Linked DNA regions of Candidatus Nitrosotalea okcheonensis. The main gene of each other region encodes a partner of the protein of the gene in region 5 in a complex. Links are inferred from orthologs where the notes say so. Each region holds a gene or a part of one and is shown on either strand. Other genes may lie near its edges. The genes, in order: BQ3481_RS08135, BQ3481_RS00465, BQ3481_RS07995, BQ3481_RS06855 and BQ3481_RS10485.

Region 1 (6,050 bases), 420 kb from region 5 along the record:
ATGTCCTTCTAATCGTTCACCAACTTTAAGACTTCTTTCAATATTGACTTTGTCACCACGTATCAAGGATCCTAGACTAGTTTTTTTTATTGTTTCACTAATCATTTCAAATTCTGTTATTCCCTTGGAAATATTTATTGCTGTAAGACACACACCATTTACTGCGACACTATCTCCTACTTTTAGGCCTTTTGCAATTTTACCAAGTTTAATTTTCATTTTTGCTGCACTTCGGTTACTTGTTTTTTTGTCAAACATGACAATATTACCCAAGCCTTCGATTATTCCAGTGAACATAATTGATGAATTTTTATTTACAGTAAGATGATTTATGTTTATCAGATAATAGATAGAGGGATATTCTTTAACTATGCCTGATTATTTTATAGAATTCAATAACGCTACAGCCCTTTTGTAATGTACCTCATCAATCATTTTGCCATCAACTGTGGTAGCTCCTTTCTTACTTTTTCTAGCCAGATCATATGTACTCATAACTTTTTTTGCCCATTCAATTTCTGTAAGAGTAGGATAGAATACTTTGTGGACAACATCAACTTGTTGTGGATGAATAATGCTTTTACCTACATATCCAAGATTCTTGGCAACAACAGAGTCTTGTTCCAATCCAGCAACATCATCAATATCCTGCCAGATTGCATCAATTGCATATTTTCCTGCAGCCCTTGCATCTATTGGAATTTTAGCTCGTGAATATAGAGCTCCTTCTGGTTTCTTAGTATATTCTACACCTAGATCATTTAGTAGATCAAATACACCAAATATCAAGGCAGATATTCTTTTGCTACATGATGCAATAGAATATGCGTTTACAACGCCTTCAGCAGATTCTATTGATGCCATAACTTCTATAGGCTTTAGTTTACGTTTTTTTTCCAATCCCGTCATCATTTTTTCAATTTTTTTTATCTCGTTTATTGTATTTACTTTGGGAATCACTATGCCATCTACACCTTTCTGAATAACTTCCAGCAGATCATCAGATATCATTCCGGATATGGGAGAGTTGGTTCTCACATAAATTTCTGAATTGTATTCAGATCTATGTTTTAACGCATTTTTTATTAAGTTTCTTGCAGATTTTTTCTCTTCCAAAGGAACAGAATCTTCCAAGTCAAAACATATGATGTCTGAATTGAGAGATTTTGCTTTTTCTAGAAAACGAGTATTATTTCCTGGAACGAACAAAAGACTACGCAAGAGTCTTGCCATAAATGGAAGAGTTATGGTTTGAGTAAGATTTTGCCTACTAGTCCTTTACCAGTAAGCATCTTAGTATGTGCTTCTGCAGCATTTTCAAAGTTATACACTGAATCTATAATGGCTTTAATTTTCTTTTTACCCATCCAATACAATCCGTGTTCTAATTCTGCCTTTGTTCCTTGTGTAGAACCTAGAATGTTAGTTCCTTTGAAGAAGATGTGTCTCAAATCTGTCTTTGCATCATATCCTGTTGTTGCCCCACATGTTACCAGTGTTCCACCATACTTTAGCAAAGTTAGTTGATCATTCCAGTGTGTTTGTCCTATATGATCAAATGATATATCAATCCCCCCAAATGGTTTTGCAATTTGTCTTACTTCTTTACTCCAATCTGGTTTTCTATGATCAACTGCATAATCAGCTCCAAATTCTTTTAGTTTATCTAGTTTGTCTGGACTTCCTGTAGCAATAACAGTACAATTGTATAATTTTGCAATTTGAATTCCAAAACTTCCTACACCAGAACCTCCACCCATGATAAGAACTGTTTGACCAGGACGAATTCTTGCTCTCCCTACAAGCATATGCCATGAAGTAAGTAATGTCATGGAAGCTGCAGCAGCTTCATCAAAGCTTACGCCCTCTGGAATTTTTGCAACATTAACTTCAGGCAAATGTGTGATTTCAGAGAATGCGCCCCATGTAGGTCCAGTTTGGAATCCCCATATGGTTCTCTTTTGACAATCATATTCACGTCCGTCAGTGCATGCTTCGCATACCCTACATGACATGTTTGAGTGTGAAACAACTCTATCGCCAACTTTGAAATTAACAACATCTTCTCCTATTGCAATGACTTCTCCTGCAGCATCAGAACCTGATATATGTGGCAATGGTACTGGAACTGGTTGTCCTCGCATTCCCCAGATATCATTATAGTTTAATGCGGCTGCCTTGATTCGAAAAACAACTTCATTTGATTTTGGTTTTGGATCAGGTATTTCTTTTACACTTAGAATTGATTTGTAATCATCATTTGGAGCATACTTGTCATAAACGACTGCTTTCATACTTGTGATCGCCTAGTTTACCCCTAATATATTTTCCCTAGAACTATTTTCGATTAATCTTAAAATCTCGTTTAGGTTGTTGTGTAGATAACAAAATTTGCTTTAGTTGGTCATCTGAGATTTGTGAATTTAGCCTTCCTTGTGATGCCAATCCTAAAAGATAATTTTCGACCATTGCTGCAAGATCGGGTTTAACCAATCTAACATTGTTTAACCTTAACCTTGCTTCAGCTGTTAGAAGAGTTTTTAGTGCATTTTCTTTTAAAGCAGAGACTTCTGCATCGCTTGGATTTCTATCGTCATTTGGATTATGAGAGCTCATGATATTATCAGGAGTATTTCTTCAGATTGGGATTCTTTACAATTAATTCGTTCAAGATCTCAGTTGATAGTCTATCAAGTTTCTTCATACCTTCATGAGATATCGTTCTACCCTTTCCTTCAACTTTATCTAAATAACCTAATTTTTCCAAACTATGTACTGCTGTTCTTATTATTGCACCACCAGCATCTCTATGATGAGCTCCTCCATAACCAACAGGCTTTGTACCTCCATACATTGATCTCAAGTCATTTATGCCAATAGGTCCGTGCAAGTAAATTTTTCTTAGAAGAGATGCACATCTTGTATAATACCAATCACTCTGTTGAGGAGGCTTTACTGCATGAGCACCAGTTTTAACAAATGGAATCCAGCTTGGTTGTACTATATCTTCATTCTTTAGAGTCTCGGATAATTTACCGATCAATAAATCCGCTGGTACATCGTACGCCTTTGCCATAAAAACCAAAATTCAAAGTTCGTCTTATAAATCATTGACCTATTGGAATTTGTTTTTTGATTATCTTTCGATATGTATGATTACAAAAACTACAGGTGACACGTATCGATTTGATAGTACTTCTTCCCATCCTTATTCTTGCCGTAAATCCTGGTACAATGAATTTTTTACACTTTTTGCAATAATTCATCCTCAATTCATACGGCATTCTAATACGATATTTTGTACACAGTCTCTTAGCAAGCATCGCCTGCCTTTCTGCCAATTCAGGATTAGATCTTACATTTGATATGGCATTTTTAATTAAAATTTTCATTCTCTCTATTAGAAGAACCTTGATTGCGGGTTTCATGTTGTTTAATAGTTCCCACCCTTAAAATACAATCTTGCTCTCGCTTGTAATAGCAGAATCTGCATTAGAATTAGTACCTTTAGAGTTACAGAGGCATAATTCTGTTACAGCATCCGCCAAGAGATTTAACAAAAAACCATCTGAAATTTTGCTTGACATATCATGGCACTTTGCTGCAATGAAGGGAATCAAAAATGAGATAAAGAGAGGAAGACCAGATTTGGTACATTTTTCACTTCTTGAAGCTTGTAGCATTCCCCTTTATTTTGAAAATAAAGTGAATGTGTTTGTTCACACCATTGATGATAAAGTTATTTTTATAGGTCAAAATGTAAGATTGCCAAAATCATATCATAGATTCATAGGACTTGTTGAGAAACTGTATGCAATTAAAGAAATTAAAGAAAATAATAATGTACTTCTTGCGTTAAAGAATATGAGTTTTGGCAATCTAATTAAAAAAATCAATCCAGAACAGACAATTGCACTTTCAAGTAAAGGGATCGAAAATTCTTACCAAAAATTAGCTAATGAGATAAAAGATAACACTTGTCTTATAATAGGAGGATTTTCAAAAGGTCACTTTTCTGATAATATTAGTAAGTATTTTGACAAGACGGTTTCTGTAGATAAAAATCCACTTGAAGCTCACATTATAATTTCACGTATACTCTATGAATACGAAAAAAGAATTATTATGTAGGTCTAAGATTGGCACAGTGAGCGGTCGTAGTATAGTTTGGTTAGTACACTGGCCTTCCAAGCCCGTTACCCGGGTTCAAATCCCGGCGACCGCATTTCAATTTTTCATTAGTGAATTATTCCTGACGAAATCATATATTGAATAGAACTAACAAACGTATTATCATCAATTTCACCGGTAAACCATAAATGAGCACTTTTTTGTAGCCAATGAGGCACTGTGGAAATAGTTATTTTTCGTTATTTGATCTGATAATGTTATGTTTCACCAGATAATCAATTGCAGAATAAAAATATTGATCTTGTCCATTACCACTTGACCACAGACCTGTTGCTTGCTTTATCCAAATAGGTATGGATTCATTCATGATATAATATGACCAAATTTTCAATATTGTGTAACTGTGGATCTACTTGAGTATCATTAGAGATTACCTGTGGATTGATCCTGAGTTCATTATTACAATATAAAGAAATTTTTCCATTTTGCATAGTTTCAGAGCAATGCCATGTATACGAACCGCCAGTAACTATGTCTTGATGGGTTGTATTTTCGTCAAACTTTGCTAATTTAGTGTTTGATGATTGTTATAATTTGGTTATTACTATCGTGTAAATTACAGAAAAAAGTATTCGCCATAGGTTTTTGAAATGTACCAATCACATCAGATACATCTTTTTTTGGTGCATCGACCACCCTTAAATTGAGCAAGTAGTTGATCAAAATCGGTCTTTTCTTCATTCGTAGGAGATTCATATAATGCATATGCAGAAACAATATTTACAATTAATAATATACTAAAAATCGGAATATACTTCAATAAGAAAAAAAATCGTAATTTCGCAATCAAGAGTTGGGAATAGATTGTATTTGATGTTTTAATTCATCCCATGCAGGTTTTGGATTTTGATCTACATCAAATAGGCCACTACCACACAAGTATGCAGCAGTGTTGTTCAAGACTTCATTATTACCAAATATGGAGTTATTACCCTGGTATAATGAATTGTAACATGTATCAACAGGTCTATCATATTGTCTATACCAAGTGAGAAACTCGAAATCAGATTGATTCTTTTTGTAAAAGTCGTACACAATTTTTACAAATTTTTGCTGATCATCTTTTGTTCCATTGATTGATTTATCAGTACTCCAACCAACTTCCATCAATGCTATTTTTTTACCTTTTGCAAAATCAATCATTTTTTGTAAATTAGCACCTTCATTATCTGGACTGTTACTTTGATAGTATAACAAGTCTACAGGTGCATATGAATATGCTACAAAATCTCCTTGGTTTAGTTTCCCCACAATATCACCCTCAGCATGATTTGTTATATCATTTAGCGAGAACCAATTTCCGAACTTGACATGTGGATGCTTTATTTTTAATTTGCTGTACACGCCATTAAAGAAATCTACGTATTGTGGAATTTCATTTGGATGATCTCTAAAGTAGTTGTCAATATTTCCTCCAATTATCACATAATCTACTATGTAATATCTCGAAAGCATGGCATCAAGAATTGCTACTGTTTGATCCTGAAGTTTTTGATCAAGTTGTGGCTTTCCCATCCAACTTGGGAATGGCCCTAAAAGTTGGTTATTTATTACTGAAAAGTAAAGTGTTACATTAAGTCCTTGTTCACGATTTAGTCCCATCAGAATATCCGAATAGCCCCAATTGTAAGTGCCCTGAGTTGGTTCCATGATAGGCCAAGAGAGATAGACATTACTCCTCCCTATTCCTGTTGATGCTGCTTGAGCATATGCTTTTCTGATTTCATCAAGAGTTGGTTTTTGAGTGGGAGGCATGATGACAAGACCGAGTTTTGGATTATGCATAATATTTGCTGGTTGAATTGTATGTGAAGGTCCAGTTTGTAATTGAGGTAGTACTACAAAGAGAATCAACGTAA
Region 2 (5,990 bases), 1.7 Mb from region 5 along the record:
CACACAAAGGGAGAGCGTCTGAAAAGATATCCTTTCTTCCGGTCAATGAAGGGACAGCAAATAATTCGTAAAAGATCTGCCATTGTGAGAATGTTTGTTAGGACAAAGGATAACTTTGGGATATCAAGGGTTTCGGTACGAGGATTTGGGAATGTATCATCTATGTATTGACATGTGTTTTTGTGTACCAGGTTGCCATATACTATAACTGCATGATGGGAAGAAAAGACCGCAGTGTGTCAAGCACATGCTTGGAATATAGATATTTTTTGAAAATATTTATGTCCAATCCTTAATTATTTATCATATGATATGATTTGTCATGTGTAATGTATAATGTATGATATGTTTATCAGTGAAATCACAATGAACGCTATGGTATGCTACTGGATCTATTTGGGCTCTGCTAAAAACAAAGATCTACTCATTACAAAGTGTGATTGTATAATGCCTGATGAGAGTTGCAGAATCTGTGGAGGAGAACTTGCAAAATGCATGTGGTGTAACCAGTGTAGGAAAACAATACAAAAAATGTGCAAGATATGTGGCAGGAAAACATCTCAGCAACAACATGCCACATGTCTCTCTAATCTGGTAGACTTGAGATCTTTGACAAAAACTACTGTGACTAGTTGAAAGCCTGATCCTTGTTTGAATATAAAAATAAGAAAAAGGATTTAGTTCTTAACTACTGATTGTCGTAATGTCACTTTCATCTTGTATGCCGTGAGAATCTCCTTGCATCTGTTTCGTATTGTGACCTCAGTTATTCCTGCAACACTTGAGACATCTCTTTGAAGGATGCTCTGTCCAAGAAGAGTTGATGCTATGTATAGATATGCAGCAGCCAACCCGTTTGGTGCCTTTCCGTCTGCAAGACTGTGATCTGATGTCTTTTCTGCAATTTCTGCAGCGAGTCTTTCTACACGAACTTCAAGTTTTGCCAGATTTGCTATTTTTGATATGTATTTCTCAAGAGTTACAGTGGGTGCTGTTTTAGAACCAAGTTCCATCACAAGTGTTCTGTAGTATTTTGCTGTCAGTTTGACATTAAGCTTATCTTCCTTTGAACTTCCTGTTGCAGCACAGATTTCATCAAGGGATCTTACAACATCGCATTGCTTACATGCCATGTAAATTGTTGCAGCGGACATGCAAGCAACTGATTTGCCTTTTGCATCTGCCTGTCCTTGAAAGTTTCTGTATATCATGGATGCTGACTCTATTACATTTCTTGGAAGTGATAGGACATGACACGTTTCTCCTATTTTTGCCAAGATGTTTGCAAGTCTTCGCTCTTCTGGTGATGCAACCCTTATCCTGGTCTGCCATTTTCTTAGGTTGTACATCTGATTTGCCATATCGCTTGATATTGTCCTTCCACTGAAGTCTTTTGATCCCATTGCAATCTCTGTTCTGATTCCCAAGTCATGTTGTGCATAACTTGTTTGTCCTGATGCTCTTGTCATCTTCATTTTTTCTTCAGGATTTGTTGCTCTTGATTCAATTCCGTAATCTGGCATCTGTTCCATTGCGACCAATCCGCAGCCTGAACAAATCTTCTCGCCACTATGGGTGTCGTCAATCAAATTGGAACGACACTCCGGGCAATGTGTTTGTAATTCTGTTATTGTGGTCATCTTCTTCTACCTTTGAATCGTTTTGGTCTCATCACAGGAGTTTCTTCGACGATGAAAACTTTTTTTCCGATTTGTTTTTTTATGTTATTGGTAAGCGGAACTGCCGACGCGTATGGTGCATCAACAGGACCTATCATTTCTGATACTTTGGCGACTTTGACTCCCGAATTGTCTACGACTACCTGGTTGTCTCTTAGTTGTTTTGTGAGTCTGATGATGACTCTGCCGCTACTCGCTAGATGCAATACTTCGCCTACCTCCTGCAATTACATTCTCAACAAAATACTGTTATCAATATGGTTCTGTCAACATTACTTTAGCTGCAAGCTATAATGGGTATTTACTTGGACTGTTTGGCTCTTTTTGAAACTAGTTTTTCAGAAATCGCAGAAATCATTTTGGATTTTGGCTTGGTCTTTGCAAGTGTTATGTAGCCAGACCTTACATACGGCCGTCTTGGAAACCTTACCTGATCATTTGTCTCGGTTGGTTCCAATCCTGAAGCCTTGGCAGCTACAATCAACTCACTTAACGATGGGTCAAAAATGCTCTTTTCACGAGAAACTTTTCTACCCATTTTCTTTGTAATGGTCTTATTGAAATAGTCGAGCCAGATTACGACATGTTCGTAATCCTTCATCTTATCACTTTATCAAGATTGCATTTACTACGCCGTCTTGACCAGGTCTTGAAATTACCCTGCATTGACCTGCCTCTGTTTCTAAAATTGCACCTTTTGAAATTACTCCACGTCTCTCATAATCTTTATTTGATGGATTTTTTAACACCTTGAGAATCTTTAGTTTTTTAACTTTGGAGCCTGGGACTGTCAAGTTGACCACATTTGTTGTCTTTAAGGATGTTTTTTGATTCCCTCCTCTGGTCTTACGAGTTATGGTCACTTGTTCTCCTGGCACTGCCTCTACAGAATATCTGTCTATCTCGTATTTTCGTCTTGATCTGAGAGGATATCTTCTACCACCTGTAATCTTACTTGTTGCAAGATTTTCCACAGATTTCTTCATGTTGACTCGATAAAGTATCTCTAATTTATACCATTTACAGCTTGGGTTGCTATTTTTGGACTGGTTATTGACTTGTCTGGGTCAATGGTTCCGTGGATGCTTCGGGTGTTTGCTGTTGTATGGCTTGACTAGAGCTTCTTACTTTTGTAAAGAGTTTCTGCTTGAGAATATCCTTGTCTCCCTGTATGCCGAAATACTTTTGGAACTTTTCTGTAGTGTTGTATATCTTTAACCTGCCAACATTTTGATGTTCGATATAGTCTAATTGCTGTAATAATTTTAGATGCATGTACACTCCTGATCCTCTTACTTCCACTAGTCTCTTTGAAGAAACAGGTTGCATGTATGCAATATATGATAATGTCTTGAGAGTGGCTGTGGGCAAAAGTGGTTTTGAGGCATATTTTCTAATTACTGTGTTAAACTCTGGCTTTAGCTGAAATACATATGACCCGTCTGGCAAACTTGCAACCTCGATTGCCTTGAATACCGTTTTTGTTTTTTTGACAAGATTTGTCATTAGGGCCAAAGTCTTGGTCCTAGATTCTGTTCCTGATGCCTTGATTAATTCTTCTATGGTCAATGGTCTTCCTGCTGAATATAATGCTGCCTCTAATCTTGCCATTACATCATCGTCTTCTATCTTGCCCATTTACAACATGGTAGGTTGGAGCATACTTAAATGAAATTCCTACTTAGTGTTGATCTGATTGTAAATTTCTATTTTATCAGCGATACTATGATGTCATCTTCTGTCTGTTCAAGATCGACTCTCATGTCTCGTGCCAAAAATAAAATGGCAAAGAAACATCTGATTACATCAATGAGCTCAAGTTCTGATACTATGTTATTAAAGGAACCAAAGCCTGTAGTCCTTATCTTGTTAATTATTAGCTCTTCATACTGACCTATTATTTTCTCAAGAGAGATGAAATAATCGTCAAAATTGGGGGCCTGAACTGGTTCAAATTCTAGTTGTCTTCTGCTTGAACGTGGGTTTGCTATTGTGCCAATAAGGTTTTCAAGAACTGATAACAGTTCATCTAATGTTACTGGATATGTGGATTCGTGCCTGTATGGCATGTCTATTACTTCTATGTCAACATTTTCTCTCTGAGTAAGGGGTTTTTTCTCCATAGCTGCCTTTTGCAGTGCAAAGATGCTCTCAACTTTCATTCTATGTATCATTGCAGAAGACAATGCCGCAATTCCGGCAACTCGAAGATCTTTTTTATCTGTCTGGCTGAGAATTTTAATCAAAATCTCTAGAATGCGTACTACGTCGATACTCCACACGTCTTTCTTAGAGACATCTAGTGGGCTAAACAGTATATTTACAGGGGGTTGTGAAATGCCTACACCGGGATTTTCCTTACTCACTCTGTTATTCTTCCATTTTTGTTTATAATATGTGTATTATCTACTCTTTTCCTAGTTCAAGTCAAGAGTTTTCCTCTTTACACAAATCACATATTATACTCAATCTTGTATAGTGATGATAATGGAAGAAGATCTAGAGAGATTTGATCTGGCCTGTACATATCTAAAAAACGATCAAAATATCACAGCTCACAATATGTTCATGGATCTTGCCCACGAGGAAATGAAAAACAACAACTACAGGGCGGGACTGTATCTCATACTCGCATCTGAATGTAAATCAAGACAAGGAAAGGAAAGAAAAGACGAGCTTAACGAAGCAGCCGAGTTCTATTTGAAACTGGCAAAAAATGATAAAAATAATTCAAACTATGCATACCAGTGTGCAGCTAGATGTTTTCTTAGAATAGGTCGTTATGATGATGCCAGAAAGGCATTTGAAGATGCTCAGAAATATGCTAATAAACTAGTTGAAGAGAAAAGGCCAATTATATTAGTTGATGACAGTCCTGCAATTCTGTTAAGACTAACAAGTTTTCTGCGGCAATTGGGATACTCTGACATACAAACAGTCGATGATGGCAAGTCTGCACTTGCTCTCATAACAAAACTTGTCAAATCCAAACAAAATCCGATTGTATTGCTTGACATGGACTTGCCGGACGTAAAAGGAGACGTGATAGCAAAAACTCTTCTTGAATCAAAACCTGACATGTCTATCATACTGATAACTGCTGATGAAAAATCAACACCGCGTGTTAGGAAAACTATTGGTTTTGGCTCCACCGCATTTGTCCAAAAACCATTTTCGATAAATGAATTGAAAAATGCATTGGATACAACCAAGTTGTCTGAAATCACGTAAGCAACAACATGGACATGTTGAGAAGATTTACATCCTTTATCTGAATTCCGCCCATCTTGTAATCTATTATTTGATCAGAGAACTTTTCTACTATTCTTGCAGATGGATTTTTTTCAGTTCCTTCTATTCGTAATACTGTGATCATGTTCCAATCTCCATCTACGGTGGCAATAAAAAGATAATTTGGTAAAGTCTTGATGTAGTTTTTTATCGCCTCGGTTGTATTTTCCATGGATCTTGTTATTTTGAGTTTGAGAAACAACGCCTCGAACTGATCATTTGAGGAGATTCCACTCAATACTGCCTTGTAACCTTTTATGATTCCATTTTTCTCTAACCTTTCAATTCTTTTTCGAATAGTCCTATCTGATACATCCACTCCTGAATTTCTCAGCTCGATTGCAATTTCTTTTGAGGGTGTCCTTGCATTTTTGTTAAGAATGTTAATTATTTTTTGATCAACCTCATCCAGTGTAGACCAATTTTTATTATCTGACATGACTTGTATCTGGTAACTGACTTTTTGAAGTTTATGATGATGGTCCCACGCGCAGGATTTGAACCTGCGACAACCCGGTTTCTGTAAGCCTGATAGGCTGAATGACGGTTAGCCGCTGGCCAACCACTACAGCCGGAAGCTCTACCAGGCTGAGCTAGCGTGGGACTGTTTCTCACGCAGTTTTTTCGTATTAAATAACTATCGATAATTCAATTTTTTTAAAAAATTTTCGAGCCAAATGCTAAATTTTTGATTGATCAAATTACATATAAACAGGAAAGAAAGTCTCGATACTGTGTCGGGGGCTACATCTGAAGGTGGATATGTATGCGTGCCATATTTACAAAACAATGATTTCACCACGCTAAGAAACAGTTTTCAGAAGTCTTCTTTTATCAATGACATGTATTTTGTAACAGCTACATTTTCTGAAGATGGTCGTGCATACTTTCCATCACATTCTAACACATATCTTCTTGCTAGATTCAAGAATCGTTCCCAGGTAATGAGTGAAGTTGAAAAATGTAATCTCGCCACTCCAACATTTGTATTTACACAAAATGACGAATTGTTTGAGCGAA
Region 3 (5,995 bases), 450 kb from region 5 along the record:
ATTATAAAAGTGAAATTTTTGTAAATGGTATATCACATGGTAAAATGTATGCTAGAGATTATTACAAAAAATTTGTACTCTCAACAGGACTTGTCGAATCAAAGAATGCACTTGACCAATTGATAAAAACAAATGATATTGTAATACTGGAAGGAGCAGGATCCCCATCAGAAATAAACTTACAGAGATATGACATTGCTAATATGAGAATGGCAGAGTATTGTAAATCACCAGTAATTTTGGTAACTGACATAGATAAGGGTGGAAGTTTTGCTAGTCTTATAGGAACCTTATCACTTCTTGATAAACAGCATCAAAAACTTGTCAAAGGGTTTGTCATAAACAAGTTTAGAGGAGATATTGCTATACTGTATCCAAGTTATTCTATATTGAAAAAGAAAACCATGAAACCGGTAATTGGTACAATTCCACTAATTGAATTTGATATTCCAGAAGAGGATTCTTTGTACGCAAATCCGAAACAAGTCTCATGGACAAAAAGATATCTAAAAACACTTGACAAAGAAATTAATCATTTGGCTTTAACTGTGAAAAAAAATCTGGATATGAAAAAAATACGAGGCATGTTAAATTGATTCTAATACCAATAATTGCAGTTATGTTTGCACTTGCACTTGATCTTATTTTTGGAGATCCAACAAATCGATATCATCCAACTGTTTGGATGGGCAAATTGATTGGCAAGTCTATACCGTACATAAAATCACAAAATCCAATAACTGACAAAATTAATGGAATTCTTCTTCTTGTTTTGTTGATAACAATGGTATCCATTTTAATTGCTTCATTATCATATTCGTTAAAGTATATAGAAAATCTCGATTTGAGTATACTTTATAAAATTTTATTCATGGGTGCAAGCATTGTCCTAGTAGGAATTCTTCTAAAGACTACTATCGCAATAAAGGGAATGGAAGAACATGCCTCAAAAATTATGAATTCTATATCGAAAAATGACCTAGATGGTGCTAGAGTACAACTTTCGATGATAGTAAAGCGTGATACCAAGAATTTGGATAAACAGCATGTAATTTCTGCAACACTAGAAAGCATTAGCGAAAACATCGTTGACGGAATAACTGGTCCGCTCTTCTATTTTTCAATTTTTGGTTTGATTGGTGCGTTTGTCTATAGAACTGTAAACACTGCAGACTCTATGATAGGATACAAAACGGAAATATTTAGAAACATAGGTTGGTTTACTGCGAACTGTGATAAAATACTTAATTTTCTTCCCTCGAGACTCACAAGTCTTGTAATGGTATTTTCCTGTATTGTACTAAAGGAAGATTGGAAACACTCTATTCATATTATGAAAAGAGATGGTCCAAAGACTGAAAGTCCAAACGCTGGTTATCCAATGGCTACTCTGGCTGGTGCACTTGGAATAAAATTTGAAAAGATGGAACATTATGTACTAGGTGATGGTAATTCTGAGATAACTGAAAGACATTTTAGAGCTACGATTTCTATAATGAAGGTAACTACAATATTGTTCGTTTTATTTTTTACAGTTCCTGTGATTTTGCTTTTGTCATATCTTGGGTTGATGATTTAATGTTTAAGGGAATATCATCAGTAGTATCATTTCTAACCATTATCCCTTCTAAGAATAGCGAACTAGAAACTGTAGCGAAAAACATGTATCTTTTTCCAGTTGCGGGAGCTTTGATTGGCCTAATTATTGGTGCATCAGGTTATGGGTTATCGTTATTTCTACAACCATTGATTACTGGCTTGATCTTAACTGGAGCACTTGCTATAATCACCGGAATGCATCATACTGATGCACTCTGTGATTTTGCAGATGGAATTATGGCAAAGGGAACAAAAGAAAAAAAACTTCAAGCAATGAGAGACCCAGCAGTTGGCTCTGCAGGTGTAATGACAGTTGTTCTATATGCAGGAGGTATGATACTAGCTATCTCCATGATCAAGGGTTTTGCATTGTTTGAGGCAATACTGTTAAGTGAACTCATGGCTAAACTATCAATGGTAATACAGGCAAATCGTGGGCTTTCTGCTTGGCAAGGACTCAGTTCGCCATTTACCCAATATATGAAGGATCCGCGAAAACTTGTTGTAGCTGTACTATTGACAATAACACCGGCTGTAATTTTGGCAGGAGTTACAGGCGTATTTGTAGTAATATCCTGTGTAGGATTATCTTTTCTATTGCTTGTCATTGCAAACAGAAGCTTTGGAGGAATTTCAGGTGATGTGTTTGGTGCAAGCAATGAGTTAGTAAGATTGGCATCACTACTGATTTTTGCATCTGTATGATAGGACTAGTTATGTGTGGAGGTAAGGGTACCCGAATGAAATCCTCTAAGGAAAAATTACTTTTACTTTATAAAAAACCATTGATAGAACATGTTCTAAATGCTTTAGAAAATTCAGAAATATTCTCTAATATAGTATGTGCTACAAGTAATAATGCTCCAAGGACTCGTGAGTTTGTTTCTAGTTTGGGTTTTGATACATTAGAAACAAATGGAAATGGATATGTCACTGATCTAGGAGAATCTCTGTTAAAGTTCAATGAACCAATTTTTGTAACTTCTGGAGACATGCCTCTTTTAGATCCTGAGATAATTAAAAAAATTGTAAAACTAGTAAATGAAGAAAATGCGTGGACAAGCATATTGATACGAAAAAATTTTCTTCAATCTCTTGGATTGGAAGCAGAATTTTTTGTTAATTATGGTGGTGAAGAATATGTCTATACTGGAATTTCTATAGTAGATCCTAAACAGATAAACAACATACAAACTGTGAAGGAGTCTTACGTTATTCTTGATGATAAAAGAATAGCTACCAACCTGAATACAAAGAAAGATTATGACTTAATCTGTGCTACCTAAAACTTTTCCATTTACTTTTGCGATGGAGCCAGTTGGCTCTGCTAAAGTATTACCACATGCCTTGCACGTAACTACTGACGAAACATGCGAATAAACAACACTCTCTTCTCCACATTCTTTACACTGTACTCTCTGGAATTTACTTCCTGGTTTTGGTATCCAAATATGAGCTCTTTTCATTATGCAACTAACTCCAATTTTCTCAGTCTTATTCCAGATACATTCCACTTCTTCTTACATTCTGGACATGTCATGATAGGTGTAATCTTCTTAGTAGTCTTTGCTGGCTTTGCTAACTTTGGAAATTTCTGACCGCCATAACCTTTCTTGTCTTCGGCATGTCTTCTTTCACCGATAGCAGAACCTCTTCTCTTTCCCGCCTTGTATATGGAGACCTTGTGTAACGTATGTTTCTTACACTTGGGGCAATACCTATTGATCTCCTTCGGCATGTTCATAAAAAATGAGCTACGTTGACCGTAATTTAAACATCGCTTTAATAGATCATAGATTAAATCATCTCTATGAAGGCCAGCTCACTTGCCTCCATGATTTCATCGCTCAATTCGGTTGCAATGGGCAAAAGCAAGGCAGATGTTGTCTTAAAAAACTGTAGGCTGGTTAATGTATTCTCAAGGGAAATTATACCTCAAATTCATGTGGCAATCAAAAAAGATAGAATTGCATATGTAGGAAAAGATGCATCTCATACAGTTGGAGAAAAAACTGGTGTCATTGATCTACAGGATAGATACATCACACCAGGATTTGTAGATTCCCATGTACACATAGATCAATATGTTCTTCCATCAGAACTTGCAAAAAAATCACTTCTATCAGGTACTACTGCTTTGTTTGCAGATCCGATTGACATTGTAAGTGTCTGTGGTTACAGGGGATTCAAGGAATTTGTTAAAATGACACAGCGTCTTCCAATCCGGGTCTATCATGTAATTCCTGGAGGGCTGCCTGTTGATAGAAAATTCAGCCACGCAAGAACATTGACCAAAAAAGAAGAGCTCAAGGGATTGGATATTGAAAACGTGGTTGGATTGGGCGAGGTATTTTCTTGGACCAAAGTCACAACACGAGATCCTAATACTATGAAAAGTATATCCAATGTTTTAGAAACTAATGGCATCATAAATGGTCATACGGCTGGTGCGAGTGATAAAAAACTAAATGCGTACATCGCTTCTGGAATTTTCTCATGTCATGAACCAATTGATTATGATCAAGTCCTAGAACGACTCAGACTTGGAATGTGGGTCATGATGAGAGAAGGTTCTATCAGACGAGACCTAGATAAAATCCTGCCTAGTACATTGTCTCATAAAACGTATCTTGATAGACTTATGTTCTGTACCGACGGGGTTAACCCAAAAGATATTGTAGATTACGGAATGATTGATCATTGTATAAGAAAATCTATCTCTATTGGCATGGATCCAATAGATGCCATAACTATTGCATCAAGAAATTCCTTTGAGTATTACGGCATGAGCAAGGATCTTGGTGCAATAGCACCAGGCAAGTTAGCTGATATTCTAGTCTTTGACGATCTGGAAAAGATCAAACCAAACAAGGTCTTTGTAGGAGGAAAACTGATGGTAGATAACAACAGCCTTGTAGTAGACACACCTAGGACCATAATCCCCGACTGGATGAGAAAAACTGTGAAGACAGGAATAAAGTTTGGAGAAAAAGACTTTGTTATACCGTGCAAGGAGAACATAGCTCAAGCATTGATTATCAAGCTTGATACTGAAATAATAACAAAAATGGATCAGGAAGAGCTTCAGGTAATAGACGGTAATGTAGTGACATCATACGATAAAGATGTGTGGAAGGTAGCTGCCATTGATAGAACATATGGTACTGGAAAAAAATCTGTAGCATTTTTAAGAAATTTTGGTGCTGATGTAGGTGCATTTGGATGCACACAGAGCTTTCATGAAAATGATATGATAATTGTAGGCTCGAATGAAAAAGACATGGCCTTTGTTGCAAATACTCTGACTAAAATGCAAGGTGGTATGCTTGTCGCTAAAAATGGTAACATCTTAAGTAAATTCTCATTACCTCTTGCAGGCCTGATCTCCTCATTATCTTTTGAAAAAACATTAGATGAATACGCTAGTATAGATTCTAAACTAATCGAGACTGGGTGCAAATTTAAAAATCCTCATCTAATACCTCTTTTCTTACCGTTTCTTGCATTACCTGAGATCAGAATCTTATACACAGGTGTTGTAGACGTTAAAAATAGAAGATACTTGAAGATCTTGAATCGATAAGATATTAAAAGGGGCAATTAATTACATGAATTAAGGGCTTAATTTTGGCATCTATTCAACAAACACCACAAGGACCTGTGTTAGTACTAAAAGAAAGTGCATTACAACAAAAGGGAAGAGACGCACAAAAGAATAACATTGCTGCAGCAAAGCTAGTTGCAGAACTTGTAAGAACAAGTCTTGGTCCACGTGGAATGGACAAAATGCTTGTAGATTCTCTAGGTGATGTTACAATTACAAATGATGGTGCTACTATTCTAAAAGAAATCGATGTTCAACACCCAGCTGCAAAAATGATGGTTGAGATTTCAAAAACTGTTGATAATGAGGTAGGTGATGGTACCACATCTTCTGTAGTATTTGGTGGTGCTTTGTTAGCAAAAGCCGAAGAGCTTCTAGAAAAAGATGTTCATGCTACAGTGATTATTGAAGGATATCAAGCAGCTGCAGAAAAAGCACTTTCACTTCTCACCGAAATGGCAAAACAAGTAGGCACAAATGATAAAGAAATCTTGCTAAAAATTGCAAAAACAAGTATGCAATCAAAGCTTATTTCGGAAGATAGTGACATGTTATCCAAACTTGTAGTTGATTCCATACTCCAAGTTGTAGAAAAGGAAGCAGAAGGAAACAAAGTAGATCTTGATAATATCAAGGTAGAAAAGAAAGCAGGAGGTTCTATTAGAAATACTCAGTTTATCAAAGGCATAGTACTTGACAAGGAAGTTGTCCACAGCGGCATGCCTACTAAAATAGAAAAGGCAAAGATTGCATTACTTAATTCAGCTTTAGAGATTGAAAAAACGGAGATGA
Region 4 (5,795 bases), 630 kb from region 5 along the record:
TCTCGTAAAAGGAGTACAATGGGCAGTTGATCACGGATATGGCTCAAATGATGATGCTGACGTGTGTGAAGAAAATGGACAGATAAAAAATGCCGATCCTGGAAAAATATCTCCTACTGCACGCAAGAGAGGTGCGCCACAACTTGGAAGTCTTGGTTCTGGAAATCATTTCCTTGAGGTCCAGCGTGTTGATCAAATTCATGACAAAGAGGCTGCTAAAAAGATGGGAATTTTTAATGAAGGACAAATTACTGTACTGATTCATTGCGGTTCAAGAGGTTTTGGACACCAAGTATGCAGTGATTATCTAAGAGTATCTGAACAAGCGCTCTCTAAATACAAAATAAATCTAGTAGACAGAGAACTTGCATGTGTTCCAAATTCTTCAGAAGAGGGAGAGTCGTATAGAAAAGCAATGTTTGCCGCATTAAATTATGCATGGAGTAACAGGCAAATGATAACACACTGGACAAGAAAAGCCTTTGAAAGAGTTTTCAAACAGTCAGAATCTGACCTTGACATGAAACTAATCTATGATGTTGCTCATAACATTGCCAAAGTCGAAAAACACAAAATTGATGGTGAGTTACGATCAGTTGTAGTTCATAGAAAAGGTGCAACAAGAGCATTCCCGCAAGGAAGAGACGAAATACCACGAAAGTATCGAGACATAGGCCAGCCTGTCTTCATACCTGGTTCTATGGGTACTGGCAGCTGGATTTTGTTGGGAAAGCCAGGCTCTATGGATTTGAGCTTTGGTTCTACTGCACACGGTGCAGGGAGGATGATGTCAAGATCTGCAGCACGAAGAAATTTCACAGAAGGCCAAGTACAAAAATCATTGAATGATAAAGGAATTTTCATAAAAGCTCTTACACGAGAAGGTGTGGTGGAGGAAACGCCTGAGGCATACAAGGATGTTGATGCTGTAGCAAATGTATCTCATGAACTTGGAATAGCTACAAAAGTAGCAAAGCTTGTTCCAATTGGGGTAATCAAGGGTTGATTGACGAAGACAAAGAATTAGAACTTCTTAAAGCAAAAAGAATGCTTGAGATGCAAAAAAATATCTCACAAAGACAACGAATTGAAGAGGTCAAACCTGAATCAAAAATACAGAAGCTTTCTCCTAGGGATATTGTTCTCAAACAACTTGGATATAGGGGAGAAGAGGTACTTCAGAATGCAGAATCACAATTTCCTACTGAGACCAAGCTCGTCGTAGAAAAACTTGCAGAGCTTATTCAAGGAGGGGAAATCACTGAAATCATTGATGGGGGGAAATTATTGACATTGTTCAGATCTGTTGGAATTCATGTAAGAATACAAACTACAATAAGTGTTGAACAAGATGGTAAGATGGTATCTTGGTCAGATAAGCTAAAAGGTCAAACCAAGTCAACGTCAGAATCTACAGAGCCTGTATCTTCTAATGACTCTCCAAGTACAAACATCTGATAATTGCTAGGTGCAAATAATTTCTTACATCGTGTATGTCTCAAGTAAGTTTATTATTTGTACATCCTGATGGATGGTTGTTTATGCACGGCAGAGCTACTATTCTTGAGATTGCAACAACCAAATATGAAATTGACCTAGAGATTGTTTCCGCTGCCATGGATGAATTACAGACTCTCTGTGGTGTCAAGGAAGGTTTTCTAATAAGCAAACCGATGGAAAGATTTGGTTGGGCCTTTTTCAAAGTATTGATAAAGACAGAACTTTTCTCTGGGATGGAATTGAAACTTGGAGATCAAATTGCAAAAACCAAAGGAAAAAAACTCGAAGATAAATTTATTGCCTTTATGACAAAATTCTTTGAAAACAAAAACGCCAAAGTAAAAGTGAAGCTAGTAGACGACTAGACTCTTCTTCCTCTTTTACCACCCTTCTTTCTGGTAGTATCATGAGGAATTGGAGTTACATCATCAATTCTTCCAATCTTGAATCCGCCTCTTGCTAGAGCTCTGATTGCTGCCTGTGCACCTGGGCCTGGAACTCGTGAACCGACTCCGCCTACTGCTCTTACTCTAATGTGAAGACCTGTAAAGCCCTTATCATGTGCTGCCTCCACTACTGCTGCAGTTGATTTCATTGCAGCATAGGGGGATGATTCGTATCTGTCTGCATTAACATGTCGTCCACCGGAACTAATTGCTACGGTCTCTGCACCGGAAACATCTGTGATGTGCACTATGGTATTGTTAAAACTACTGAAAATATGAGCTATGCCCCATTTTTCCTTAGCTTCTTGTGCGGACAACATTTGAAGACTCTTTAACGGGTTTAAAAAACATTAGGATCTAAGGTGTGTCCAACCGCATCTCTTTATGACTCTGAGTCCGTCATTGTCAACCAAAACCACGTTTTTTCCGTTGGATACATAACCTATCTCATATAATGAAACATTCATTTTCTTTGCTAAATTTCTAACTCTATTCAAATCTCTTGGATGTACTGTGAATACAATTTCATACTCCTCGCCGCCACAAAACACTAGATCCTCAAAATTCATTTTATTTTGACGTGCAAATTTGATTACATTATTTTCGGTGGGCACACTGGTTATCACAAATTTTTTTTTGCTCTGTTCACTCATATCGTTTAGCGTTATAGCAAGTCCATCACTAGAATCCATTGATGAAGAAAAATATCTAACAGCCTTTAATCCAAAATCTAATCTGGGATTTGGTCTAAAGATTGCATTTCTGAATCTTTTTGCAGTATTGGATTCTGCCTTGTAACCATCCAGAACAATCTTCAAACCTGCTGAAGAATGGCCAAAAGGCCCTGATGTTATTATAATGTCTCCTGTTTTTGCACCTCCTCTTGATGGCATTTTCTTGTTGCCATCTCCAAACATGGATACTTCTATGACCAGCTCCTTTCCTTCATTTGTATCCCCTCCTACTATGTGCAATCCAAACTCCTCGGCTGACTTCCGAAAACCGTTTGCCAACTCATTGATCATTTTTTGAGTAAAACCACGTGGTATTGCTAGTGCAATAGTAGCAAATATGGGCTTGATTCCCTTGCATGCAAAGTCGCTCACACATGAAACCAAACTTTTTCTTGCAATCTCTCCCAGTTTCATCCCTGTAGGAACGTCAGTGCTTTGTACCAACATATCTGACTTTACAACAAATTTAGCATTTTTTATCTTCAAGACCTCGACATCTTCTGGTTGAAATCTTGATTTCTTTCCGAATCTATTTTGAAATGTCTTGATTATTTTTGTCTCATCTGGACTCTTCATAGCTTTGTTTAACCAACTTGGTGATCTGTTTTTCTATTTCTTTAGCTTTACTCAAATCATTTGACTCTGCAGAGATCCTGATAATGTGTTCAGTATTTGATTGTCTTACCAAGACCCAACTATCCTCATCTATTATTGATTTTATTCCATCAATTGTTATTATCTGACTTGATTGTTTCCTCATTTTTTTCAAAAGGATTTCAAGTGTTTTTTTATGAAGTTTCGAATCTACACTAACCTTGGTTCGTACTTGATGATACCCTTCCATGAATTTGTTTATGTCTTCAAACTGTTTTGTCCCAACCATTGATGCAATAAGACCGCTTGTAAGAAGACCGTCTCTGCACATGTTAAACTCTGGTAGGATAAATCCTGCACTGCTTCCTTCTCCACCAGCTTGTGATTTAGTTTTTAACATCAAGTCCACAACATTTGCTTCTCCCACTTTTGATCTGTTTACTTGACCACCTTCCTGTTTGATAAATTTCTCAATTGTAATACTTGTGTCTATGCTGAGAACAAATTTCTTGTATCCTTTCTCAAGTGCACCTGCTACGCCAAGACCTAGTGTTACATCTGGTGATTGTTTTTTACCGTTTCTAACTACGACTAGTCTGTCTCCATCAAGATCAAAAGCAAAACCTATGTTTGCTTTTTTTGATGCATGAACAAGCTCTGACAATTGATCGTTTGTGGGATCTGGACTTCGAGTTGATCTGCCAGGTGTACCGTTGATGATGCTTACTTTACAACCTAATCTTCTTAACAACTGTGGAGCGACACTAAATGCTGCCCCTCCACCAACATCTATTGCTATTTTTGATGATTTTTTTATATCGCCAATTACTTTGATAGCCTCATCGATATAACCTGAGTTGACTTGTGTTTCAATTCCAATCGCTTCTCTTTGAAACATGTCTTTCTTTTCCAAGTATTCTAGTTCTGATTCGTTGATGCCTCTCCCATCTAGAATGAACTTGAGGCCATTCCATTCTAATGGATTGTGTGAAGAAGTAACTATCAAACCGCTTCCATATTTTCTTGCCTCTCTGAAAATAACGGGAGTAGGGGACGTACCTAGATTGTACACTGATACTCCTCTCTCTAAAAGTGAAGCAATTGCAACATTGGTTACAATTTCGCCTGATGGCCTTGTATCTCTGCCTATTACACATTTTTTTGACTTGACAAGACGTGAAAAATTTCTGCAATAATGGATTATGTCTTCAAGATTTAGGTCACTGCCAAAAATTCCCCTAACTCCTGAAATTGATACTTTCAATGAATCAAAAGCGCAAAGGCTTTTTATAAACTCTGATTACATTGCGAACCACTGCCTCGATAGCTCAGCCTGGTAGAGCGAACGCCTCGTAAGCGTTAGGCCGCGGGATCGAATCCCGTTCGAGGCTCTATTATGTTATAAAAATATTATGTGCTAACTATAGTCTGCTTTCATCTTTTCGTTCGTCAAGGGATTCTATGTCTAATTCTAATTCTTTTGCAAGTCCTTTCCACCATACTAGTGTCTCTCCCACAATTACTCCCCTTTTGATAAACCAAACCACACCTTTATAGATCTGTCGGTTCTTTGACATGATTCCTAGGATCGATCATTAGATCTAAGTTGTTTATTGTATGGTTTATCAAAAATTTGTTTGCTGTAAGTTGTGTCTGATCAAATCCGGGGATGATCTTTCATAAAAAAATTACATTTATAATTTTTTTAAAATTTTATAAAATAAGATATCTAATCTCTGATCTAAAATAATGAAAAAATTGGCTTAGAGCTCTAAACCAAAAGAATCTGCGAGATTCTGGAATCTTTCGTATGTTTCCAGATATTGCTTACCTTTTGATGTTATGACAAATGTGTTCTTGCCGTCGTATTCTATCTTATTCATTAGGCCTGCACCGGTGAGGTTGTCTATGAATTTTGAAAGTCTCGAATGTGATAAGTTTGCCTTGGTTAGAAGTGATGTTACATTAATGCCGTTCATACCGCTTTCTTCTGTTACAGTAAGCAAATCTCTTACTATCTGCATGCTTGTTCTATATGCTACCATTGTTAGAAAGTATAAGAATTGGTGATATAAGGGTATTACTATTTATGCCCTTTGGAAACCTTATAGGGATCAGATCTTGTCTTTGATGAAAGGAGATTTATCCTTTTTTAGCATATGGAAGATATTGGATTTTTCTTGTGTGGAAGAATGTTCTCAATGTTGCATTGAACGAGAGTATTATCCTACGATACAATTTGGTAAGATTGGTGTGCTTGTCATGCCTGAAGAAAAAGAGAAAATGGTATCACTGGCAGAAAAAAATGACATCGAAGTAACAATCCTGCCAAGAATAGGTGTGTCTGAAACAAAATCTGAGCCGAAAACAATACTTGCATATCAGATGATGGGAAAGGACATGGATGGTAATACTTGTCCATTTCTTGATACAAAATCAAGTAAAAGATCTCCCCATGGAGGATATGTATGTAAAATATATGAAAACCGGCCGCTTGCATGTAGGGCATATCCTGTAATCC
Region 5 (5,801 bases):
TACCTGGAATAACTATGGCTGGAGAACATCCAGATCTGATAAAATTTACAGGACCTGCAGATGCTGAATTTATCCACTACGGATATTGTAGAAGCATCTCTGTAATTCCGATGACTCCTGATGGAAAACCGACTCCAGCCCTGTTGACAAAAACTGCACTGGAAGCAGCAAGCATTCCAAGTGTTGTTGTAAATGCTGGTAGCAAAGTGTCTCCAAAACTTCCATTTATTGATATGAACTTGAATTATGGTAAAAACATTGGAAAAGAATCAGCTCTTAGTCTTGATGATGTTGGAAAAGCGGTTGAATACGGCAGAATAATTGGAAGATTTCTCGGGGCTTCAACTGACTGTGTTATAGTTGGTGAAAGTATTCCTGGCGGTACTACTACAGCTCTTGGAGTGCTTGAAGGATTTGGAATTACAGGATCTGTTAGCAGTAGTATGCCTCAGAACCCTGTAGATCTCAAGATCCAAACGGTAAAAGAGGCATTGAAAAGGCTTCAATCAAACGATCCATTTGAAATTATATCACAATTGGGTGATCCAATGATTCCAACAGTTGCCGGCATACTTAGCACAGCATCTGAAATCTCTAGGGTTCTATTAGCTGGTGGAACACAGATGGCAGCCGTACTTGCTTTTGCAAAAAGTATTGGATTTGAAGGAAAGAATACTGCTGTTGGTACCACCTCTTATGTGTCTGAAGATAAATCTGCAAACCTGTCTGACATCATATCGCAGATAATGGATGTGCCTATACTGGTTGCCAGACTAAAACTTGCAGAATCAGAAATCTCTGGATTGAGCTCATATGCTAAAGGGTTTGTAAAAGAAGGAGCAGGGGCTGGAGGTTCATCTATTGGTTGCATGTTAAAGACAGGACTTGATGCAAAAAGTCTTTTGGCTCTAACTGAAAAGGAATATTTGAAAATTACTTGACCGTTACTGATTTTGCCAAATTTCTTGGATAGTCTGGATCAAAGTCTTTGTCAATTGCAGCATAATATGCGAGAAGTTGTATTGGTACTATTTCTACAAGTGGATATAATGGCTCGTTGATACTGGGTATGTCTATCCAATGATCATATACATCACTTGGCTTGTCTGAAATTCCTATTATCTTGGCTCCTCTTGCTTTTATCTCTCTAGCTGATGTTAGCGTATCATTATAGGTGGAATCATTGGGGTTTATGATTAAAACATATGAATTAGAATCCATCAATGCCAAGGGACCGTGTTTTAATTCTCCTCCTGGAAGTCCCTCTGCATGTATGTATGTGAGTTCCTTTAACTTCAATGATCCTTCAGAAGCAATTGGATAATGCATGCCTCTTCCTAATACGTAAATATCTGAAACATTCTTCAGTCTCTTTGCAACATCTTTGATTTTAGAATCATTGGAGAGTATCTTCTTGATTGCTTCTGATACTTTTGTAAGATCTAGTTCCATACAGCCATCACATATTTTATCAATTATTTTATATAATACAACAAGTTGTGATGTGAAACTTTTGGTTGCTGCAACCCCTATTTCTGGACCGCAATTGAGTCCCATGGAAATAGATGACTGGTGAACTAATGAGGACGTCATCATGTTTACTATTGATATGATTTTAGACCCTGTTTTTTTTGCAATACCTACAGCTTCTAATACATCTGCACTTTCTCCACTCTGTGATATTGCAACTAGAATTGATTTTTCTTCAAACATGTCGGGCGAAAATTGTGCTTCGCTAGAAATCAATGGATCAATCTTTATCTTTGCATATTTTGAAAAAAGAAACTTTGCAATTAATGCTGCGTTGTAACTTGTCCCACTTCCAGTAATGTATACATTTCTTGCATGTTTTATTAAATCTGAAGCCAAGTCAATCTCAAGTTTGGTATTATTTCCAGCACTTGATACTGTTAATGGTTGTTCTGAAATCTCTTTCAACGTGTAATGAGCATATTGACCCTTGTATACATCAGCAAATTCTTTTGACACTTTGGTTATCTGGTGACGTACTGGATTTGCATCAAAATCAAAGATCTTTAATCCTTCTTTGTCAATTATTACAAATTCCTTGTTGTCTGGATAAATTACTTCATCAGTATATTCTACAAATCCAAGTACATCACTTGAAATAAAATATCCTTCTTTTCCTACTCCTATTATCAATGGTTCATGCAGTCTAGCTGCAGATAATGTACCATCTTGGAAGACTGCAACAAAAGCATAATTTCCTTTTAATTCAGCTACTGTGTCTACAACAGATTTCTTAATTTCTCTAGTCTTGTCATAGTTATACTGGAGAAGATTTGCAATTACTTCGCTGTCTGTTTGACTTTTAAAAGTATAACCATGTTTTTGGAGTTCTTTTTTTAATTCTTCATGGTTCTCAATTATTCCATTGTGTACAATAGCTATTTCTCCTGAACTTGATGGATGTGGATGAGCATTTGTGTCAGTTACCATTCCATGAGTAGCCCACCTAGTATGTCCTATGCCTATTGTTCCAGAAAGCTCGTCTAGTTTTTCTGTTTTGTTTACTTCTAAAACTTTACCCACACCCTTTCTTACACTGATTTGATGTTCGGAAAAAGTGGCAACTCCTACACTGTCATAACCACGGTATTCCATTCTCTTTAATCCCTTGACTATTATTGGTGCAGCAGAGCTTAGACCCAGATATCCTATAATTGAACACATGTTGATATCGTATACATATTATTGATAAATAATGATTGCGTGTGTGTTATTCCGTTGGTTGTTCGGTTTCTACTTTTTGAACAGGCTGTTGTTTTGTCTTGCTAAGATCTAATTCTGGTGATAGGCAAATTTGATCTTCTTCCTCCACCTTTACCGTATATGAAGGAACAGTAACCACTCTTTCTCCTATCATCACATGACCGTGTACTACTATTTGTCTTGCAAGATATGGACTCTTGATTGATTCTTTTTTCTGGATAATTGTCTGTAATCGCCTGGATAAAAAGTCCGTCACCTTTAGATTAAGTACATCATCTAAGGTTGAATTCTCTTTGACTAGTCCAACTCTTGCAAGTGATTTCATCAATATTGGTTCTTTCGTACTTCTAACATCCTGAGTTAACGCCAAGAGTGATCTTGCTTGGTTTCTTATTCTTGAAAGTTCGGTATGTGCTTTCCATAATTCTCTTTTATTTTTGAGTCCAAAAGTACCTAGAACATGTAATTCTTCATTTAGTAAATCATAGTTGAGAGGACGTTTTGGTTTTCTCCACATTTTGCGTGAATTTTTTGGATGATCTCCCACCTGTTACACCTACTTTTTCTTTTCCGCTGCAGCAGGTTTTGCTGCAGGAGCTGCACCTGCCTTTGGAGCTGCTGCAGGAGCTGCACCTGCCTTTGGAGCTGCTGCAGGAGCTGCACCTGCCTTTGGAGCTGCTGCAGGAGCTGCGCCCTCAGCTGGTGCACCAGGTGAACCAGCTGGTAATACCTTGCCACCTTTCTTAACCCCGACCGCACCGCCCTTTCTACCTGTGGTACGTGTACTTTGTCCGCGAACTTTTAATCCATATGTATGACGAAATCCTCGCCAGCTATTCATGCCTTTTTCTCGCTCGATATCATTTCTTACGTTAAAGTCAATATCAGAAGTAATAAGATGAAAGTTATTTCCTGTATCCATATCCTTTTGCCTATTTAGAAACCACGTGGGTATATTGACAGATATTGGATCTCTCATGGCTTTTTCAATTTCTTCTACCTGTGATTCTGTAAGAAAACCGACATTACTGTTAGGATTAATCTTTAATACTTCTAAAAGTGATTTTGCAAAATTATAACCAATTCCTTTTACTTGACCAACTCCAATGATGGTCTTTTTAGCGCCTGGAATATCCTTACCAGCAATTCTAACTATGTGCCTAAACTCCTGTGAAGACAAGTATTAAAAAATCCCCGACATCCCCGATAAAAACCATGCTAAATAGGCGCCGTTACATCTCAGGCCGATTTCATGGTTTTGGAATGGGTGGTCATTTTCTTAGATCAAGCACAAGAGAGTTACAAGTAGATGGAACTAATAATCGAGTTATCAAAAGTAGGTTCTAGGGAAACAGCAACTCTGTACCTGGTTTGGTAATTCTAAAGACAATACAAGTGAAGCGATGGAGAAAAATGTTGTGTACACCGCCATTAATTCTTCAAGTCAATGCATCAAAGTTACAGTTGGCCGGTTATCAAATGACAACATGCGAGTCCTAGAATAATAATACTTTAAATCCAATTTAAAGAGTATTATTGTAATGTCTCCGGAATTTACAAATTTTGTTAGTAGAAGTTATGATTCTGAACCAAAGTATACTGAAATCATGGCCGGTGTTCCTGAAGACTATGAACAAATCAAAACACTACGGGATCTTCTAGAAATTAATTATAAAGTAATTGGTGCAAAGGAACAACTTCGTAGAAATTTAATCTCAAAGATCAAATCCGGGAGTGTAAAATATCCTGGAATAGTAGGTTTTGATAATGACGTCATCCCCGCTTTAGATCGTGCAATATTGTCATGTCATGATATGATTCTAGTTGGCCAGATAGGACAAGCAAAAACTAGGATAGCTCAAACAATTGCAAACACATTGCTTTCTCCAATGCCTGTAATCCAAGGAAGTGTGACAAATGATTGTCCCATGGATCTTCCACCAGACGATTTGATATTTTTATTGGAGGACAAAGACAATCCCACATCTGTTCCAAAATTCCACATAAATGGTGAAAGCATGGAAAAAATTCGTAATAACAAACTTGACACTTCTATTGAATGGATTGATGGTAAAAACAGATTCAAGTATGTGCTGGCAACTCCTGATATTTCTGTAAAAGATCTAGTTGGACAGATAGATGCAATCAAGATAACTAAAAATGGTAAAGAACTTTATGAAATTGAATCTTATTCTCCAGGCCAACTCATGCAGGCAAAACATGGATTATTTTGTATTGATGAATTGCCAGTTCTTGATACTAGAAAACAGGTAGCACTTTTGTCTGTCTTACAAGAAGGACGATTCACAACTGGCGCGTATCCTGTTATATTTGAACCAAAAACAGTATTCATCGCTACTGCAAATCCTATAGATTATACACACTCTGGAAAAATAATCGAGCCTCTTTATGATAGACTGAAAAGTCATATTCAAACACATTATCCAAAATCAATCTCAGAAGAGATGTTAATTATAATACAGGAAGCAAAAATACCTCATTCGTTTATTCCTGTATTCATACTGAAGATCCTGACAAGAATTGTTCAAGCAGCGCGTTCCAGTAATGAGATAAACCAAGACAAGGGTGTGAGTGTACGAATGGGAATACATAGTTTGGAACTACTTGTGGGAGAGGCAGAAAGAACTAGATCCATATCTCATAATGTTTTGGCATTACCCAGACCATCTGATATATTCTCAATTGAACAATCTATAAAGTTTGAACTTGTTGAACTAGATGATACTGCTATAAATCGTTCCAAAGTTCTGCATAGTCTAATATCTGATTCTATAAGAGATACCTCGCTAGAATATCTAAAAGAAGTAGGTCCAAGTATTTTTGATTCAATAAAAAATGAATTTCTGAATAAATCATTTCAAGTGTCTCAAACAATTCTTGGCTCAAGTGATCTACAAACATCTTATGATAATCAATTAAAGACTTTTCCAGCCCTTTCAAATTTAGTTGCCAGTATATATTCAAAGGTTATTTCCGATCAGGAAATATTTGTAAAAGAAACTGCACAGTATGAAATTTCTAACGATGCTCTAATAGTTTCAGATAAT

Evidence for each region.
Region 1: BQ3481_RS10485 (region 5) and BQ3481_RS08135 share a complex: the UniProt entries of both Methanocaldococcus jannaschii proteins name them as parts of the 30S ribosomal subunit. The link is inferred for Candidatus Nitrosotalea okcheonensis from one-to-one orthologs.
Region 2: BQ3481_RS10485 (region 5) and BQ3481_RS00465 share a complex: the UniProt entries of both Methanocaldococcus jannaschii proteins name them as parts of the 30S ribosomal subunit. The link is inferred for Candidatus Nitrosotalea okcheonensis from one-to-one orthologs.
Region 3: BQ3481_RS10485 (region 5) and BQ3481_RS07995 share a complex: the UniProt entries of both Methanocaldococcus jannaschii proteins name them as parts of the 30S ribosomal subunit. The link is inferred for Candidatus Nitrosotalea okcheonensis from one-to-one orthologs.
Region 4: BQ3481_RS10485 (region 5) and BQ3481_RS06855 share a complex: the UniProt entries of both Methanocaldococcus jannaschii proteins name them as parts of the 30S ribosomal subunit. The link is inferred for Candidatus Nitrosotalea okcheonensis from one-to-one orthologs.

What each region holds. Positions count from the first base shown.
Region 1 is NZ_LT841358.1:1,353,339-1,359,388, forward strand. The notes cover bases 1,351-4,296. They hold BQ3481_RS08135 (30S ribosomal protein S19e), read right to left. Parts: upstream 3,077-4,296; coding sequence 2,624-3,076; downstream 1,351-2,623. Other genes in these bases: BQ3481_RS08125 (zinc-binding dehydrogenase), read right to left, coding at 1,351-2,294; BQ3481_RS08130 (DNA-binding protein), read right to left, coding at 2,338-2,616; BQ3481_RS08140 (ribonuclease P protein component 4), read right to left, coding at 3,108-3,428; BQ3481_RS08145 (ribosome biogenesis protein), read left to right, coding at 3,463-4,131. In the rest of the region: BQ3481_RS08115 (riboflavin synthase), read right to left, coding at 1-297; BQ3481_RS08120 (HpcH/HpaI aldolase/citrate lyase family protein), read right to left, coding at 379-1,233; more of BQ3481_RS08125, read right to left, coding at 1,245-1,350; BQ3481_RS08155 (hypothetical protein), read right to left, coding at 4,978-6,050. UniProt on the Methanocaldococcus jannaschii protein: May be involved in maturation of the 30S ribosomal subunit.
Region 2 is NZ_LT841358.1:77,880-83,869, forward strand. What follows is about bases 976-3,861. They hold BQ3481_RS00465 (30S ribosomal protein S8e), read right to left. Parts: upstream 2,666-3,861; coding sequence 2,285-2,665; downstream 976-2,284. Other genes in these bases: BQ3481_RS00450 (transcription initiation factor IIB), read right to left, coding at 976-1,640; BQ3481_RS00455 (H/ACA ribonucleoprotein complex subunit GAR1), read right to left, coding at 1,637-1,906; BQ3481_RS00460 (signal recognition particle subunit SRP19/SEC65 family protein), read right to left, coding at 1,981-2,280; scpB (SMC-Scp complex subunit ScpB), read right to left, coding at 2,730-3,317; BQ3481_RS00475 (chromosome segregation protein ScpA), read right to left, coding at 3,386-3,861. In the rest of the region: BQ3481_RS00440 (hypothetical protein), read left to right, coding at 1-171; BQ3481_RS00445 (hypothetical protein), read left to right, coding at 455-598; more of BQ3481_RS00450, read right to left, coding at 678-975; more of BQ3481_RS00475, read right to left, coding at 3,862-4,045; BQ3481_RS00480 (response regulator), read left to right, coding at 4,167-4,910; BQ3481_RS00485 (Lrp/AsnC family transcriptional regulator), read right to left, coding at 4,903-5,409; BQ3481_RS00495 (hypothetical protein), read left to right, coding at 5,741-5,990.
Region 3 is NZ_LT841358.1:1,332,091-1,338,085, reverse strand. What follows is about bases 1,467-4,357. They hold BQ3481_RS07995 (30S ribosomal protein S27e), read right to left. Parts: upstream 3,066-4,357; coding sequence 2,868-3,065; downstream 1,467-2,867. Other genes in these bases: BQ3481_RS07985 (adenine deaminase), read left to right, coding at 3,461-4,357; BQ3481_RS07990 (50S ribosomal protein L44e), read right to left, coding at 3,065-3,343; BQ3481_RS08000 (NTP transferase domain-containing protein), read left to right, coding at 2,301-2,885; cobS (adenosylcobinamide-GDP ribazoletransferase), read left to right, coding at 1,579-2,304; BQ3481_RS08010 (cobalamin biosynthesis protein), read left to right, coding at 1,467-1,579. Also shown: BQ3481_RS08015 (cobyric acid synthase), read left to right, coding at 1-596; more of BQ3481_RS08010, read left to right, coding at 593-1,466; more of BQ3481_RS07985, read left to right, coding at 4,358-5,182; thsB (thermosome subunit beta), read left to right, coding at 5,227-5,995.
Region 4 is NZ_LT841358.1:1,148,841-1,154,635, reverse strand. Bases 565-3,255 are described here. They hold BQ3481_RS06855 (30S ribosomal protein S11), read right to left. Parts: upstream 2,267-3,255; coding sequence 1,862-2,266; downstream 565-1,861. Other genes in these bases: BQ3481_RS06845 (phosphomannomutase), read right to left, coding at 3,240-3,255; thiL (thiamine-phosphate kinase), read right to left, coding at 2,297-3,255; BQ3481_RS06860 (hypothetical protein), read left to right, coding at 1,542-1,865; BQ3481_RS06865 (DNA-binding protein), read left to right, coding at 1,003-1,458; BQ3481_RS06870 (RtcB family protein), read left to right, coding at 565-1,006. Outside these bases: more of BQ3481_RS06870, read left to right, coding at 1-564; more of thiL, read right to left, coding at 3,256-3,256; more of BQ3481_RS06845, read right to left, coding at 3,256-4,538; BQ3481_RS06835 (hypothetical protein), read right to left, coding at 4,696-4,851; BQ3481_RS06830 (winged helix-turn-helix domain-containing protein), read right to left, coding at 5,038-5,298; BQ3481_RS06825 (YkgJ family cysteine cluster protein), read left to right, coding at 5,459-5,795. UniProt on the Methanocaldococcus jannaschii protein: Located on the platform of the 30S subunit.
Region 5 is NZ_LT841358.1:1,777,720-1,783,520, forward strand. Bases 1,511-4,207 are described here. They hold BQ3481_RS10485 (30S ribosomal protein S4), read right to left. Parts: upstream 3,281-4,207; coding sequence 2,741-3,280; downstream 1,511-2,740. Other genes in these bases: glmS (glutamine--fructose-6-phosphate transaminase (isomerizing)), read right to left, coding at 1,511-2,694; BQ3481_RS10490 (30S ribosomal protein S13), read right to left, coding at 3,290-3,913. Outside these bases: nicotinate mononucleotide-dependent phosphoribosyltransferase CobT, read left to right, coding at 1-941; more of glmS, read right to left, coding at 934-1,510; BQ3481_RS10495 (AAA family ATPase), read left to right, coding at 4,275-5,801. UniProt on the Methanocaldococcus jannaschii protein: One of the primary rRNA binding proteins, it binds directly to 16S rRNA where it nucleates assembly of the body of the 30S subunit. With S5 and S12 plays an important role in translational accuracy.